DNA from 2 places in the Burkholderia sp. Bp8998 genome. Region 2 is predicted to be linked to the other one. Evidence: predicted binding sites of a transcription regulator. Region 2 holds the regulator's gene; the other holds the start of a gene.
The links. Region 2 encodes HrcA, which represses chaperone genes, less so after heat shock. Its sites were predicted from a motif close to TTAGCACTCNNNNNNNNNGAGTGCTAA; they were not measured.
Positions count from the first base shown of each region.

Region 1: a site for HrcA is predicted at 1,875-1,901, ahead of DIE06_RS00480 (co-chaperone GroES). Genes of this name have one in related genera too.

Region 1 is NZ_QTQF01000001.1:100,117-107,359, reverse strand. It holds gene DIE06_RS00485 (arylsulfatase) at 1-1,692, opposite strand, end outside; gene DIE06_RS00480 (co-chaperone GroES) at 1,934-2,224, shown strand; gene groL (chaperonin GroEL) at 2,237-3,877, shown strand; gene DIE06_RS00465 (patatin-like phospholipase family protein) at 4,153-5,037, shown strand; gene DIE06_RS00460 (family 2A encapsulin nanocompartment cargo protein cysteine desulfurase) at 5,198-7,198, opposite strand; gene DIE06_RS00455 (family 2A encapsulin nanocompartment shell protein) at 7,173-7,243, opposite strand, start outside.
Region 2 is NZ_QTQF01000016.1:67,678-74,920, forward strand. It holds gene dnaK (molecular chaperone DnaK) at 1-103, opposite strand, end outside; gene DIE06_RS17530 (thioredoxin family protein) at 250-690, opposite strand; gene grpE (nucleotide exchange factor GrpE) at 701-1,246, opposite strand; gene DIE06_RS38305 (hypothetical protein) at 1,598-1,759, shown strand; gene DIE06_RS17540 (RNA-binding S4 domain-containing protein) at 1,731-2,138, opposite strand; gene hemH (ferrochelatase) at 2,144-3,208, opposite strand; gene hrcA (heat-inducible transcriptional repressor HrcA) at 3,347-4,369, opposite strand; gene DIE06_RS17555 (NAD kinase) at 4,500-5,402, shown strand; gene recN (DNA repair protein RecN) at 5,422-7,071, shown strand; gene glnE (bifunctional [glutamate--ammonia ligase]-adenylyl-L-tyrosine phosphorylase/[glutamate--ammonia-ligase] adenylyltransferase) at 7,200-7,243, opposite strand, start outside.

The sequences.
Region 1 (7,243 bases), on a different contig from region 2:
CGTATGCACTTCGCCCGTCGCCGAGCCGGTGAGCACCGGCAGCAGCGACTGGCCCGTCACCGGATACACGTAGCGGTTGTTGTAGACGACCTTGCCCTTGTTCTGGTCGACGCCCGTCAGCGTGTTCACGAGCGGCGGCGCCGGCTGCGACGGCGGCGTGACGCCCGCGACCGCGAGGAAGGTCGCCGTGTTGTCGGTCACGTGCGTGAACGCGCGCAGCGTCGGCAACTGCTGCGTCTGCCCCGGTAGCCGCACGATCGTCGGCGTCGACACGCCGCCTTCGGCCGAATAGCCCTTCGTGAGCCGGAACGGCGTCGCGCTCGCTTCGGCCCAGCGCAGCCCGTATTGCAGCCGCTGCGCGTTCTGCTTGCCGTTGTCGGTGCCGAGCGCCGAATAGACCGGCTCCTGCCCGTTCGCGGTGTCGGTCGCCGTCGGGTCCGCGCCGGAGTCGATCGGCCAGCCTTCCGCGCCGTTGTCCGACTGGAACATGATGAACGTGTTGTCGTATTCGCCGATGTCCTTCAGGTGCTGGATCAGCAGGCCGATGTTGTAGTCGAGGTTCTCGACCATCCCCGCATAGATCTCCATGTAGCGCGCCTGTGCACGGCGCTCGGCCGGGCTCAGGCTCGCCCACAGCTTGTCGACCTTGCCGGTGCCATAGTCGCTGTAGCCGTCGGCGGCCGAATGCACGGCGCTGATGTACTTCGCGTTCGCGGTGCCGTTGTTCGCCGTCGCGGGCGACGCCGACGTCGTTTCGGGCAGGCCGTCGAACGGCTTGAAGTCCGCGGGGATCAGGCCGAGCGCCTTCTGCCGCGCGATCCGCGCGTTGCGGATCGCATCGTAGCCGGCGTCGTACACACCCGCGTACTTGTGCAGCCACGGGTCCGGCACCTGCAGCGGCCAGTGCGGCGACGTATATGCCGCGTATGCGAAGAACGGCTTGCCGTCCTGCTTGTTCGAATCGATGTACGAGATCAGCTTCTGCGTATAGAAATTCGTCGAGTAGAACACGGCCGGGCTGCCGCCCGCGCCGCCCGGCTGTCCGGGCTGGCCAGGCTGCACGTAGCGGCCGTCTTCGGTGTAGTTCGACGAGCCGGCCGGTTCGTGCGCGAAGTGGTTCGTCGCCGCGCCACCGAGCAGCACGTAGCTGCGCTCGAAGCCCCACTGGTCCGGCGTCTGCCCGCTGCCCGTCGCGCTGCCGACGATCCCCGAGCCGATGTGCCACTTGCCCGCGATGTACGTGTGATAGCCGGCGTCCTTCAGAAGTTGCGCGAACGACAGCGCGCGATCGTTCAGGTATCCCTCGTAACCTGGCAGGCCGCGTCGCTCGTCGGTCGGGACGCCCATCGTGCCTTCGCCGACGAGGTGGTGATCGGTGCCGGAAATCAGCATCGCGCGCGTGATCGCGCACACGGTGCCGGTGTGGTGGTTCGACAGGATGCGGCCCGATGCGACCAGCGCGTCGAGGTTCGGCGTGTTGATCTCGCCACCGAATGCATGGATGTCGGAATAGCCGAGATCGTCGGCCATGATGTACAGGATGTTCGGGCGCTTGGCCGCGGGCGTCGCATTGGCCTGGGGCGGCGGATTGCTGTCGACGCCGCCGCATGACGCGAGCGACAGCGCGCCGGCAATCGCGGCACAGACTACGCGGAAACGGAAAGCATGCAACGGCGCGGCGGACTTTTTCATTCTTGTTGACGCTCGATCTACGGGATCGGCGATCTTAGCGTCGCTCGCGCAGCGCCCAAAGTCGGATTCGTCACATGCTAACGGGAAGGGGGAATATGCGGCGCGCGCCATAGCGCCTCCACGCAAATGCTTTTCCGAATCCGTTATTGGATCGCACCGCCGCGCGTTTTTATACTCACTCGTCAGCACGCTCCGATGAAACGTGCCAACCCATTTCGACGCAACAGAACAGGACGGACAGATGAGCCTACGCCCCTTGCACGACCGCGTGATCGTGAAGCGACTCGACCAGGAAACCACCACCGCATCGGGCATCGTGATTCCCGACAGCGCCGCCGAAAAGCCCGACCAGGGCGAAGTGATCGCCGTCGGCCCCGGCCGCAAGGACGCGGACGGCCAGCGCATCGTGCCCGACCTGCAGGTCGGCGAGCGCGTGCTGTTCGGCAAGTACGCGGGGCAAGCCGTCAAGGTGGACGGCAACGAGTTTCTCGTGCTGCGCGAAGAAGACATCGTCGCGGTCGTCAATCAATAACGGAGCGCAATCATGGCAGCCAAGGAAATCATTTTCAGCGACATCGCGCGTGCGAAGCTGACCGAAGGCGTGAACATTCTCGCGAACGCGGTGAAGGTCACGCTCGGGCCGAAGGGCCGCAACGTCGTGCTCGAACGCAGCTTCGGCGCGCCCGTCGTCACGAAGGACGGCGTGTCGGTCGCGAAGGAAATCGAACTCGCGGACAAGCTTCAGAACATCGGCGCGCAGCTCGTGAAGGAAGTCGCGTCGCGCACCAGCGACGCAGCCGGCGACGGCACGACGACGGCCACCGTGCTCGCGCAGGCAATCGTCCGTGAAGGCCAGAAGTACGTGGCGGCCGGGCTCAATCCGCTCGACCTGAAGCGCGGCATCGACAAGGCCGTCGCATCGGCCGTCGACGAATTGAAGAAGATCAGCAAGCCGACCACCACGAGCAAGGAAATCGCTCAGGTCGCGACGATCTCCGCGAATGGCGAGGAATCGATCGGCCAGCGCATCGCCGAAGCGATCGACCGCGTCGGCAAGGAAGGCGTGATCACGGTCGAGGACGGCAAGTCGCTCGCCGACGAGCTCGACGTCGTCGAAGGGCTGCAGTTCGATCGCGGCTACCTGTCGCCGTATTTCATCAACAATCCGGACAAGCAGATCGCCGAGATCGAGAACCCGTACATCCTGCTGCACGACAAGAAGATCTCGAACATCCGCGACCTGCTGCCGGTGCTCGAACAGGTCGCGAAGTCGGGCCGGCCGCTCCTGATCATCGCGGAAGACGTCGAGGGCGAAGCGCTCGCGACGCTGGTCGTGAACAACATCCGCGGCATCCTGAAGACGGTCGCGGTCAAGGCGCCGGGCTTCGGCGATCGCCGCAAGGCGCTGCTCGAGGACATCGCGATCCTGACCGGCGGGCAAGTCGTCGCCGAGGAAACGGGCCTCACGCTCGACAAGGCGACGCTCGCCGAGCTCGGCCAGGCGACGCGCATCGAGGTCGGCAAGGAAAACACGACCGTGATCGACGGCGCGGGCGACGCGAAGAACATCGAGGCGCGCGTGAAGCAGATTCGCGTGCAGATCGAAGAAGCGACCTCCGACTACGACCGTGAAAAGCTGCAGGAACGCGTGGCCAAGCTCGCGGGCGGCGTCGCGGTGATCAAGGTCGGCGGCGCGACCGAGATCGAGGTGAAGGAGAAAAAGGACCGCGTCGACGACGCGCTGCACGCGACACGTGCGGCCGTCGAGGAAGGCATCGTGCCGGGCGGCGGCGTCGCGCTGATCCGCGTGCGGCAGGCGATCCGCGCACTCAAGGCTGGAAACGCCGACCAGGACGCAGGCATCAAGATCGTGCTGCGCGCGCTCGAGGAACCGCTGCGCCAGATCGTCACGAATGCGGGCGAGGAAGCGAGCGTGGTCGTCGCGAAGGTCGCGGAAGGGTCGGGCAACTTCGGCTACAACGCGCAGACCGGCGAATACGGCGACCTCGTCGAATCGGGCGTGCTCGATCCGACCAAAGTCACGCGCACCGCACTGCAGAACGCGGCGTCGGTCGCGGGGCTGCTGCTGACGACCGATGCGACGGTATTCGAAGCACCGAAGGATGCGGCGCCGGCCGCGGTGCCGGGCGGCCCCGGCGCGGGCGGGCCGGGGTTTGATTTCTGACGATCCGACGATCCGACGATTTGACGAAGCCTCGGTCTCGCCGCCGCATCGGGCACCTGGGCCGCGATCGCGATTGTCGGGCGCAGCCTGCTCGTGACCGGTTCCGCATTACCCCCAAAAAAGGTTCATCGCGGGATTCCGGGGAACGCGGCACGCGGCACGCGGCGCGCATCGTCGGCCGAACGGTGGGTCCGGGTTTTCATCAGGACATCCGGTACGCCGTACGATCCATTATGGAGAAAGCACTGTCGCAGCCAACCGCAGGAGGGCGCACCGTGACTTCCGATCCCAATCCCTCGACCGCCTTCGTGTTCGCCGGCGGCGGCAGCCTTGGCGCGATCGAGGTCGGCATGCTCCGCGAACTGGTCGCGATCGGCGTACGGCCTGATTGCGTCGTCGGTGCGTCGGCGGGCGCGATCAATGCCGCCTATTTCGCCGGCCGGCCGGACGCGGATGGCGTCGCGATGCTCGCCGCGCTGTGGTGCAGAATCCGCCGTCAGGACGTCATGCCGTTCTCGATGCGCAGCGTCATCGCAATGCTTCTGCGCAACCGGCCGCATCTGGTCGAGGCCGATGCGCTGCGCCTGCTGTTGGAACAGAACCTGCCGTACCGGCGGATCGAGCAGGCCGCGTTGCCGCTCCACATCGTCGCGACCGACGTGCTGAACGGCCAGGAAGTCGTGCTGTCGGCCGGCTCGGTCGTGGATGCCGTGCAGGCCAGCGCGGCGATTCCCGGCGTGTTTCCGTCGGTCAGCATCGGCGGCGTGGAACTCGTCGACGGCGGCGTCGCGAACAATACGCCGATCTCCGTTGCGATCGCGCTCGGCGTCAAGCGGATCGTCGTGCTGCCGGCCGGGTTCGCCTGTGCGTTGCGCGTGCCGCCGCGCAGCGCGATCGCGCATGCGACGCACGCGCTGACGCTCGTGATCGCGCGGCAACTGGTGCGCGATCTGGAACTGTACGCGGCACACGCGCAGATCCATGTCGTGCCGCCGCTCTGTCCGCTCGACGTGTCGTCATACGATTACTCGCAGTGCGCGCAACTGATCGACAAGGCCGCGGAGCGCACGCGCGCGTGGATCGATGCGGGCGGACTCGCGCAGTGCGCGATTCCTGGCCAGCTGCGCGAACACGATCACGCCACGGCGCTGTCGCATTGACGGTTGCTCACGTGCCACGCACACTCACGACTGACGAACGCCGATTGCCGGGCTGCCGGGTCCGTCCTCTCCCGGGAAATATGCGCAGAACCCGAAAAAAGGCCGCTTGCGACGTCCCGCTGCCGGGAGCCACAAGCGGCCTTCTCGCGTGCCGCGCGTCTCAGCGCCGCGCCGCCAGCCTTCTCACGACGCTGACCAGCGCATCGACTTCATCGCAGGTGTTGTAGAACGCCAGCGACGGCCGCACCGTCGCCTCGAGCCCGAAGCGCCGCAGGATCGGTTGCGCGCAGTGATGCCCGGAGCGCACCGCGATGCCCTCCTCATTCAGTGCCTGCCCGACTTCCTCGGTCTCATAGCCCTTCAGCACGAACGACAGCACGCTCGCCTTGTCGCGCGCGGTGCCGACGAGCCGCACGCCCGGCACCGGCGCGAGCACGCTCGTCGCATACGCGAGCAGATCGTGCTCGTAGCGCGCGATGTTCTCGATGCCGACGCGGCTCACGTAGTCGAGCGCCGCGCCGAGCCCCACCGCATCCGCGATGTTGCCGGTGCCGGCCTCGAAGCGGTTCGGCGGCGGCTGGAACACCGTGCGCTCGAACGTCACGTCCGCGATCATGTTGCCGCCACCTTGCCACGGCGGCATGTCGTCGAGGATCGCGCGCTTGCCGTACACGACGCCGATCCCGGTCGGCCCGTAGATCTTGTGCCCGGAGAACACGAAGAAGTCCGCATCGAGCGCCTGCACATCGACACGCATGTGCGAGATCGACTGCGCGCCGTCGACCAGCGCCTTCGCGCCCGCGCGATGTGCGAGTTCGACGATCTCCTTCACCGGCACGACCGTGCCGAGCGCATTCGACACCTGCGTGACGGACACGATCTTCGTGCGGTCGTTGAGCAGCTTCCGGTATTCGTCGAGCAGCACCTGCCCCGAATCGTCGACCGGAATCACGCGCAGCCTCGCGCCCTTGAGCGCCGCAAGCTGCTGCCACGGCACGATGTTCGCGTGATGCTCCAGATGCGACACGACGATCTCGTCGCCTTCGCCGACGTTCTGCACGCCCCACGTCTTCGCGATCAGGTTGATCGCCTCGGTGGTGCCGCGCACGAACACGATCTCGTCCGGCGACGATGCGCCGATGAAACGCCGCACCGTGTCCCGCGCGTGTTCGTATGCATCCGTCGCGCGGCCGGCCAGTGCGTGCGCGGCGCGATGAATGTTCGAGTTCTCGTGCGCATAGAAATACGCGAGGCGGTCGATCACGGCCTGCGGCTTGTGCGTCGTCGCCGCGTTGTCGAACCAGACGAGCTGCTTGCCGTTCACGCGTTCCTGCAGGATCGGGAAATCGCGGCGGATCGCGTTCACGTCGAACGGCGGGTGCGCGCCGCGATGCAGGTGGCCCTGCGGCTCGGCGGCATGCGCATCGTCGATGAAGTAACGCGGCACGTCGGCACTCGATGCGCGCGACACCGGCGCGTCGCGATGCACGGCGAGCAGGTCGCGCAATGCGTCGTCGCCCGGCAGACCGAACGCTTCCGGCGATGCGAGACCGTTCGACGGCACGACGATGTCCTGCGGCGTCGTCTGCCAGCCTTGCAGCGAACCGTCGGTGAAGTAGTACGGCGATGCCTTCGCCGCGCCTTCCGGCGCCGGCGCATTCACCTGCGGCACGCCGAGCGCCGCGCCACCGACGCGCGGTTCGAACGCGGGCGCGATCGACACCGCGTTGTCGGGCAGCCCGTTCTGCGCGGCCGCATGCGGCGCGAGTGCGGGTGCGCGGTTGCCGAGCGACAGCACGTGCGTCGGCGCGGAGGGCGCGAGGTTCGCGCCGGGCACTTTGCCTTGCGGGAGCGCGAGACCGGGCACACCGGTACCCGCACCGCCCGGCCCCGCGAGCGGCGAGCCGCCCGGTACCGGGTTGCTCACCGATGCGAGGATCGGCGCGGCGGCCGGCAATGCCGACGGCACGCCCCCGACCGCGCCGCTGCCCGCCGACAGCTCGGGCGCGGTGGCCTGCCCGGGCGGCGTCGCGAAGAACTCGGACGCGAGCCGCGCAAGCGCCGCGGGATCGGGCAAGCCGGCCGGCAGCGGCGCGTGCGGCAACGCGTGCGCGTCGCCGCCGGCCAGGCCGGGATTAACGGTAGGTGTCGGGATAGTCATGGAACTTGGCGATTTCGACGTCATCGAGGACAGCCAGCGCATCCG
Region 2 (7,243 bases):
TGCGCGTGCCTTCCGAGTTCTCGATGACCTTGACCTGGTTGCCTTCCATGATGGCGACGCACGAGTTCGTGGTGCCGAGGTCAATACCGATGATCTTTCCCATTTTCCTAATCTCCAGAAATGCTTGTTTGCTGCGCGAAACCCCGCGTTTTTGGGTGGCTTCGCGCGCCAGAATTCAACTCTGTTCCCGAAATGCGTCCGGCCGATCCGTTTTCAAGACCCGCCAAGCGATGCGGATATTAAATTTTTTCAATCGCCGCCGATAGCCGGATCGTGCGGGCCGCGATCGCGGCCCGCCGGCGCGCCGGCCGCCCCGGCGGTCTTCGCGCGCGCCGCCGACACCGCCGCCTGGAACTGGGCGAGGCCATGCCAGCCGGTCGCGCGGCCGAGCCGCTTGCCACGGTGGAAGAAGAACCACGTCGGCACGCCGTGCAGGCCGAAGCGGTGCCCCAGCTCATGGTGTTCGTACACGTTGCAATGGAACCACTTCAGGTCCAGCGCGCGGATCGCGTCCGGCTGGGCGAGCATCGCCTTCTTCGCGATCTCGCAGTTGAAGCAGTCGACGCCCCAGAAGAACACCACGGCGAGCGCATCGCCGGCGCCGGCGATGCCGGCGTCGAACGCGTCGGGCGCCAGCGCCTGCATGCCGAACGCTTCGAACGCGGCCGCGTCGACGCCGGCGGGAACCATCGCGGCAGCCTTACTTCGGCTGGGCGACCGTGACAAGCGCCGGGCGCAGCACGCGGTCGGCAATCGTGTAGCCCTTTTGCAGGACGCTCACGACAGTGTTCGGCTCCTGCTCGGCCGGCACCATCGAAATAGCCTGGTGCTGGTGCGGATCGAACTTCTCGCCGACCGGGTTGATCGCGACGACGCGACCCTTCTCGAGCGCGCTCGTCAGCTGGCGCAGCGTCAGTTCGACACCTTCGCGCACCTTCGTGATGTCGCCGGACGTGTCGCTGACGGCGGCCTCGAGGCTGTCCAGCACGGGCAGCAGGTGCTCCGCGAAGCCCTCGATCGCAAACTTGTGCGCCTTCGAGACGTCTTCCTGCGCGCGGCGGCGGACGTTCTCGGTCTCGGCCTTCGCCCGGAGGAAGCTCTCCTGCAGCTCGGCGACCTTGGCTTGAGCCTCCGCGAGCGCCGCGTCGGCGGCTTCGGCGGCGGGAGCAGCGCCTTGCGCCGCCTGCTTCTCGCTGCCGATGTCTTCGGCCGATTGGGTAGCCGGGTTCTCTTGCGTGTTTTCCATGTCGCTGAAAGTCGATTAGAGGTTGAAGCCAAATCGGCAACCGTCGGACCGTATGCCGGCGGCACCGCACATTGTTGGTGCAAATAAGGGCGAAAACTGCGATTTCAAGAGGGCTATTCGCCGGCATTCGCCAATGCCGCGAAACAAGCGCACCGCGCGCCGCCCGATTGCGCGCATTTGTCGCCAGATCGGACGAAACGGCCGGTAACAACGCTTACCAGGCAAGTACTAGCTCGGCACAGGGGGCTGCACTACACTCCATTCAAGCGTCGAAAAAGCGTGTTTACCCTAGCTTACCGCCGCCTGACATCCACCTGGCGCTGCATTCACCGTCCCATCGAGGCGAGTACCGTGAAACTGACCTTTGCCATATCGGTGGTCGCGCTGGTACTGATTGCCGGCACCACCACCATCTGCCTGTCCGGAGCCGTCACCGACCGCACGACCGAATACGGAAGCGCGCGGGCGACGTTCGACCAGATGTTCAGCTCCCACCAGAAAATCTGTCGATGATGCGCCGGTCGCGCTTGGTCGGCCGGCCGTGCAGTTCCGCCGCCGGCTCGCGATAGGTGCGGCGCCGTTCCAGTTCGGCGAGCCGCGCGACGCGCCCCGCTTCCGTTTCCTCGTAAAGCGTCTGCGCGATGCTCGCGGGCCCGCGCACGTCGCAAATGCCCAGCACGGCAATGTGCCAGACGACACCATCGATCGCAATCTCGACCTCGTCGCCGACGCGCACGTCCTTCGCCGGCTTGACCGCCGCGCCGTTGATCTTCACGTGGCCCTTGTCGGCCGCGTCGGACGCGAGCGAGCGCGTCTTGAAGAAGCGGGCGGCCCATAGCCATTTGTCGATGCGCAGCTTCGCGCCGGGTTCCGTCGAAATCCTGTAGTTCATCGCGTTCAACTCACCGTTTCGGGCTGCACGACCTTCACCGGCCAGCCCTGCAGATTCTCGGCGACGATCTCGCCCACCGCGCCGATCCACGCGGACGCGCCGTTCAGGCACGGAATCCGGTGGAACGTCTGGCCGCCGCCCGCGATGAACTCGTCGCGCACCTCCATCCCGATCTCCTCGATCGTCTCCAGACAATCGGCCGTAAAACCGGGACAGAACACATCGGCCCGCCGCACGCCGGCCTCGCCGAGCTCGCGCAGTGTCGGCGCCGTGTACGGCTGCAGCCACTCGGCCTTGCCGAAGCGCGACTGGAACGTTACGCGGCATTCGAGCGTCGACAGCCCGAGCACGGCCATCAGCAGCGCGCCCGTCTGCTGGCACTGGTCGTGATAGGGGTCGCCCAGGTCGAGCGTGCGTTTCGGCACGCCGTGAAAACTCAGCACGAGTTTGTCGCCGGCCGCGAAGTCGGGCCGGCCGTGCTGCGCCCAGTACTGGCGCACCTGTTCGGCAAGCGCGTGGATGTAGGCCGGATGGTCGGCATACTGCCGCACCGTGCGCACTTCCGGCTGGTTGCGCATCCGCGCGAGCGCGGCGAACGCGGCATCGAATGCCGTCGCGGTGGTGGACGCCGAGTATTGCGGATACATCGGCATCAGCAGCACGCGCTCGACGCCCGCGCGCTTGAACTGCGCGAGCGCCTGCGCAATGCTCGGGCTGCCGTAGCGCATCGCGTAGTCGACCGTCACCTGATAGCCGTTCGAGGCGAGCAGGTGGCGCACGCCTTCGGTCTGGCGCTCGGTGTATACGCGCAGCGGCGAGCCTTCGGGCATCCAGACGGCCGCGTATTTCTTCGCGGACGCGCGGCCGCGCAGCGGCAGGATCAGCGTGCGCAGCAGCACTTGCCAGACGGCCTGCGGGATTTCGACGACGCGGGGGTCCGACAGGAACTCGGCCAGATAGCGCCGCACCGCGCGCGGCGTCGGGGCGTCGGGCGTGCCGAGATTGATCAGCAGCACGCCGATGCGATGGGCAGCCGCGACGCTCGAAGGCGGCTCAAGATCGAAACGCATGGGCAGGAACGTGCTCGCGGCACGCAGTCGGACGGCCCTCAATTATAGCGGGCCGCCTCGCTCGGGTCGGCTGGCCGTTCGGCCGACTGGTGGCGCGCGCGCCGCCGCGGCACGATGGCGGGACGGTGTCGGTTCAGGTTACTGCTGGCTCAGCGTGAGCGACAGCAGCCGCGCGGTGATGTCGACGATCGGGATCACGCGGTTGTACGCCATGCGGGTCGGGCCGATCACGCCGAGCGTGCCGACGATCTGGCCGTTCACCTCGTAGGGTGCGGTCACGACGCTCATTTCCTCGATCGGCACGAGCGTCGATTCGCCGCCGATGAAGATCTGCACGCCCTGGGCGTGGCTCGACACGTCGAGCAATTGCAGGAGGCCCGTCTTTTGGTCGAACACGTCGAACAGCTTGCGCAGCCGCGCCATGTCGGACGACAGGTCCGCCACTTCGAGCAGGTTGCGCTCGCCGGAAATCAGCACGGTGTCCTCGGTGTCGGGCACCTCGGTGCTGGCCGTCACGGCTGCATGCATCAGCGTGGTCATGTCGCCGCGCAACTGGTCGATCTCGTCGCGCAGGCGGCGGCGCACCTCGTCGAACGACAGCCCGGCGAAATGCGCATTGATGTAGTTGGACGCCTCGGTGAGCTGCGACGGCGAATAGTCGCGCGGCGTCGCGAGCATCCGGTTCTGCACGTCGCCCTCGGGCGTGACGATGATCAGCAGGATCCGCTTGTCCGACAGCCGCATGAACTCGATCTGCTTGAACACGTGGCTGCGGCGCGGCGTCAGCACGACACCCGCGAACTGCGACAGGTTCGACAGCACGCTCGCCGCGGCCGCCACGACCCGCTGCTGCGGCTCGCCGGCCTGCAGCGTGTTCTGTACCTGGCGCGCGACGGCCTCGGCGTCGATCGGCGCCTCGACCGTCAGCATCGTGTCGACGAACAGGCGATAGCCGCGCGGCGTCGGCACGCGGCCGGCCGACGTGTGCGGGCTCGACACGAGGCCGAGCTCCTCCAGGTCGGACATCACGTTGCGGATCGTTGCCGGGCTCAGCTCGAGCCCGGAATAACGGGACAACGTGCGCGAGCCGACCGGCTGACCGTCGGCGATATACCGTTCGATCAGGGTTTTCAGGAGGGTTCGTGCGCGAGGATCTAGCATGGTGGAAAATTTTAGCGCAACCGCGCGACCGCGGCGAGTGGCCGCGGCCACTGTCGCGCGGGCTGACCGATCCGGCCCCGTCCGCGCACAGCCGGTTCTTTTCGTCAACGAGCTATGGTGTAATGCCGGCATGAAAACCGGTAATCAGTTCAACACTGTCGCGCTCGTCGGCCGGAGCAACACGCCCGGCATCGCCGAGCCGCTCGCCACGCTGGCTGGCTGCATCGCGAAGCTCGGCTTCGAGGTCGTGTTCGAAGCCGACACCGCGCGCGAGATCGGCATCTCCGGCTATCCGGCGCTCACCCCGGCGGAAATCGGGGCGCGCGCGGACGTGGCGGTCGTGCTCGGCGGCGACGGCACGATGCTCGGCATCGGCCGCCAGCTCGCGCCGTACAAGACGCCGCTGATCGGGATCAACCACGGGCGGCTCGGCTTCATCACCGACATCGCGGCGGCCGACATGCAGGCGCGCGTCCCGGTGATCCTGTCGGGCAAGTTCGAGCGCGAGGAGCGCTCGCTGCTCGAGGCCCGCATCGTGCGCGACGGCGAACCGATCTACCACGCGCTCGCGTTCAACGACGTCGTCGTGAACCGCAGCGGCTTTTCCGGGATGGTCGAGCTGCGCGCGTCGGTCGACGGCCGGTACATGTACAACCAGCGTTCGGACGGCCTGATCGTCGCCACGCCGACCGGCTCGACCGCGTACGCGCTGTCGTCGGCCGGCCCGATCCTGCATCCGCAGCTCCAGGGCATCGTGCTCGTGCCGATCGCGCCGCACGCGCTGTCGAACCGGCCGATCGTGCTGCCCGACGATTCGAAGATCGCGATCCAGATCGTCGCCGGCCGCGACGTCAACGTGAACTTCGACATGCAGTCGTTCACCGCGCTCGAGTTGAACGACACGATCGAGGTGCGCCGCTCGAAGCACACGGTGCCGTTCCTGCACCCGGTCGGCTACAGCTACTACGCGACGCTGCGCAAGAAGCTGCACTGGAACGAGCACGCATCGAACGAAGACGACAAGGCGTCCTGACGCACCAACGCCCGACACCATGCTCCGCCACCTCTCGATTCGCGACTTCGTCATCGTCGCCGCGCTCGATCTCGAATTCGACAGCGGCTTTACCGTCTTTTCCGGCGAAACCGGCGCCGGCAAATCGATCCTGATCGACGCGCTGGCCCTCGCACTCGGCGAACGCGCCGATGCGAGCGTCGTGCGCGCCGGCTGCGGCCGCGCCGACATCACCGCCGAATTCACGCCGCACGACCGCGTCGCGCGCTGGCTCGACGAACATGCGTTCGACGCGGAGGACACCGTGATGCTGCGCCGCGTGATCGACGCGAACGGCCGCTCGCGCGCGTTCATCAACGGCACCAGCGCGACGCTCGCGCAGCTGCGCGAGCTCGGCGAAATGCTGGTCGACATCCATGGCCAGCACGCGCACCAGTTGCTGATGCGGCCCGACGCGCAGCGCGAGCTGTTCGACACGCACGCGGGGCTCGTCGCCGATGCCGCGAACGTCGCACGCGCGTGGCGAGTCTGGCGCGACGCGACGCAGGCGATCGAAGCCGCGAAAGCGCATGAGCGCGAACTGCAGCTCGAACGCGAGAAGCTCGCCTGGCAGCTCGCCGAGCTCGACAAGCTCGCGCCGCAGCCGGGCGAATGGGACGAAGTCGGCAGCGAGCACAAGCGCCTGTCGCATTCGGCGAACCTGATCGCCGGCGTGCAGGGCGCGCTCAACGCGCTGTCCGAGGCCGATGACGCGATGCTCCCGCAACTCGGTGCGATCGTGTCGAAGCTGCGCAGCCTGGCCGACTACGACACGGGGCTCGGCGACGCGCTCGCGTCGCTCGAACCGGCCGAGATCCAGCTGCAGGAAGCCGTCTATTCGCTGTCGCACTACGCGCAGCGGCTCGATCTCGACCCGGCCCGGCTCGCGCAGGTCGAAACGCGCCTCGACGCGCTGCACTCGACCGCCCGCAAGTTCCGGCTGCCGCCCGACACGCTGCATGAAGAACATGCGGCACGCCGAGCGCAGCTCGCCGCGCTCGACGCGGCCGCCGATCTCGGCGCGCTCGAAGCCGCGCAGGCGAAGGCATGGGAAGCCTATCTCGCCGACGCGAAACACCTGTCGAAGGCACGCACGCAGGCCGCGAAGGCACTCGGCACGGCCGTCACGGCCGGCATGCAGGAACTGTCGATGGCGGGCGGCAGCTTCGAAGTCGCGCTCGTGCCGCTCGCCGACGGTGGCCCGCACGGGCTCGAGCAGGTCGAATTCCGGGTCGCCGGGCACCCCGGCGTGCCGCTGCGGCCGCTCGCGAAAGTCGCGTCGGGCGGCGAACTCGCACGGATCAGCCTTGCGCTCGCGGTAATCGCGAGCGCGGCCAGCCCGACACCGACGCTGATTTTCGACGAAGTCGACACGGGGATCGGCGGCGGCGTCGCCGAAGTGGTCGGGCGCCTGCTGCACCAGCTCGGGCGCGACCGCCAGGTGCTGTGCGTGACGCACCTGCCGCAGGTTGCCGCGCGCGGCGACCATCACTTCCAGGTCGCGAAGGGCGCCGACGACCGCGGCGGCACCGTCTCGTCGGTCGTCCCGCTCGACAAGGCGAGCCGGGTCGAGGAAGTCGCCCGGATGCTCGGCGGGCTCGAGATCACGGCAACGACGCGCAAGCACGCGAAGGAAATGCTGGCGGCCTGACGCAGGCAACCGTCGGCCGAATGTACGAAGACCGGCGCATGCGCCGGTCTTTTCTTGACGGACGGCCGCGGCCGCCCGATCGTGCCCGCCCGCCCCGATGAGTCGAACGTTCGATTCGAACGCCAGACTCAAACGTCCGTTTCGACCGCGCCGAAGACGCGCTCCCACAGCG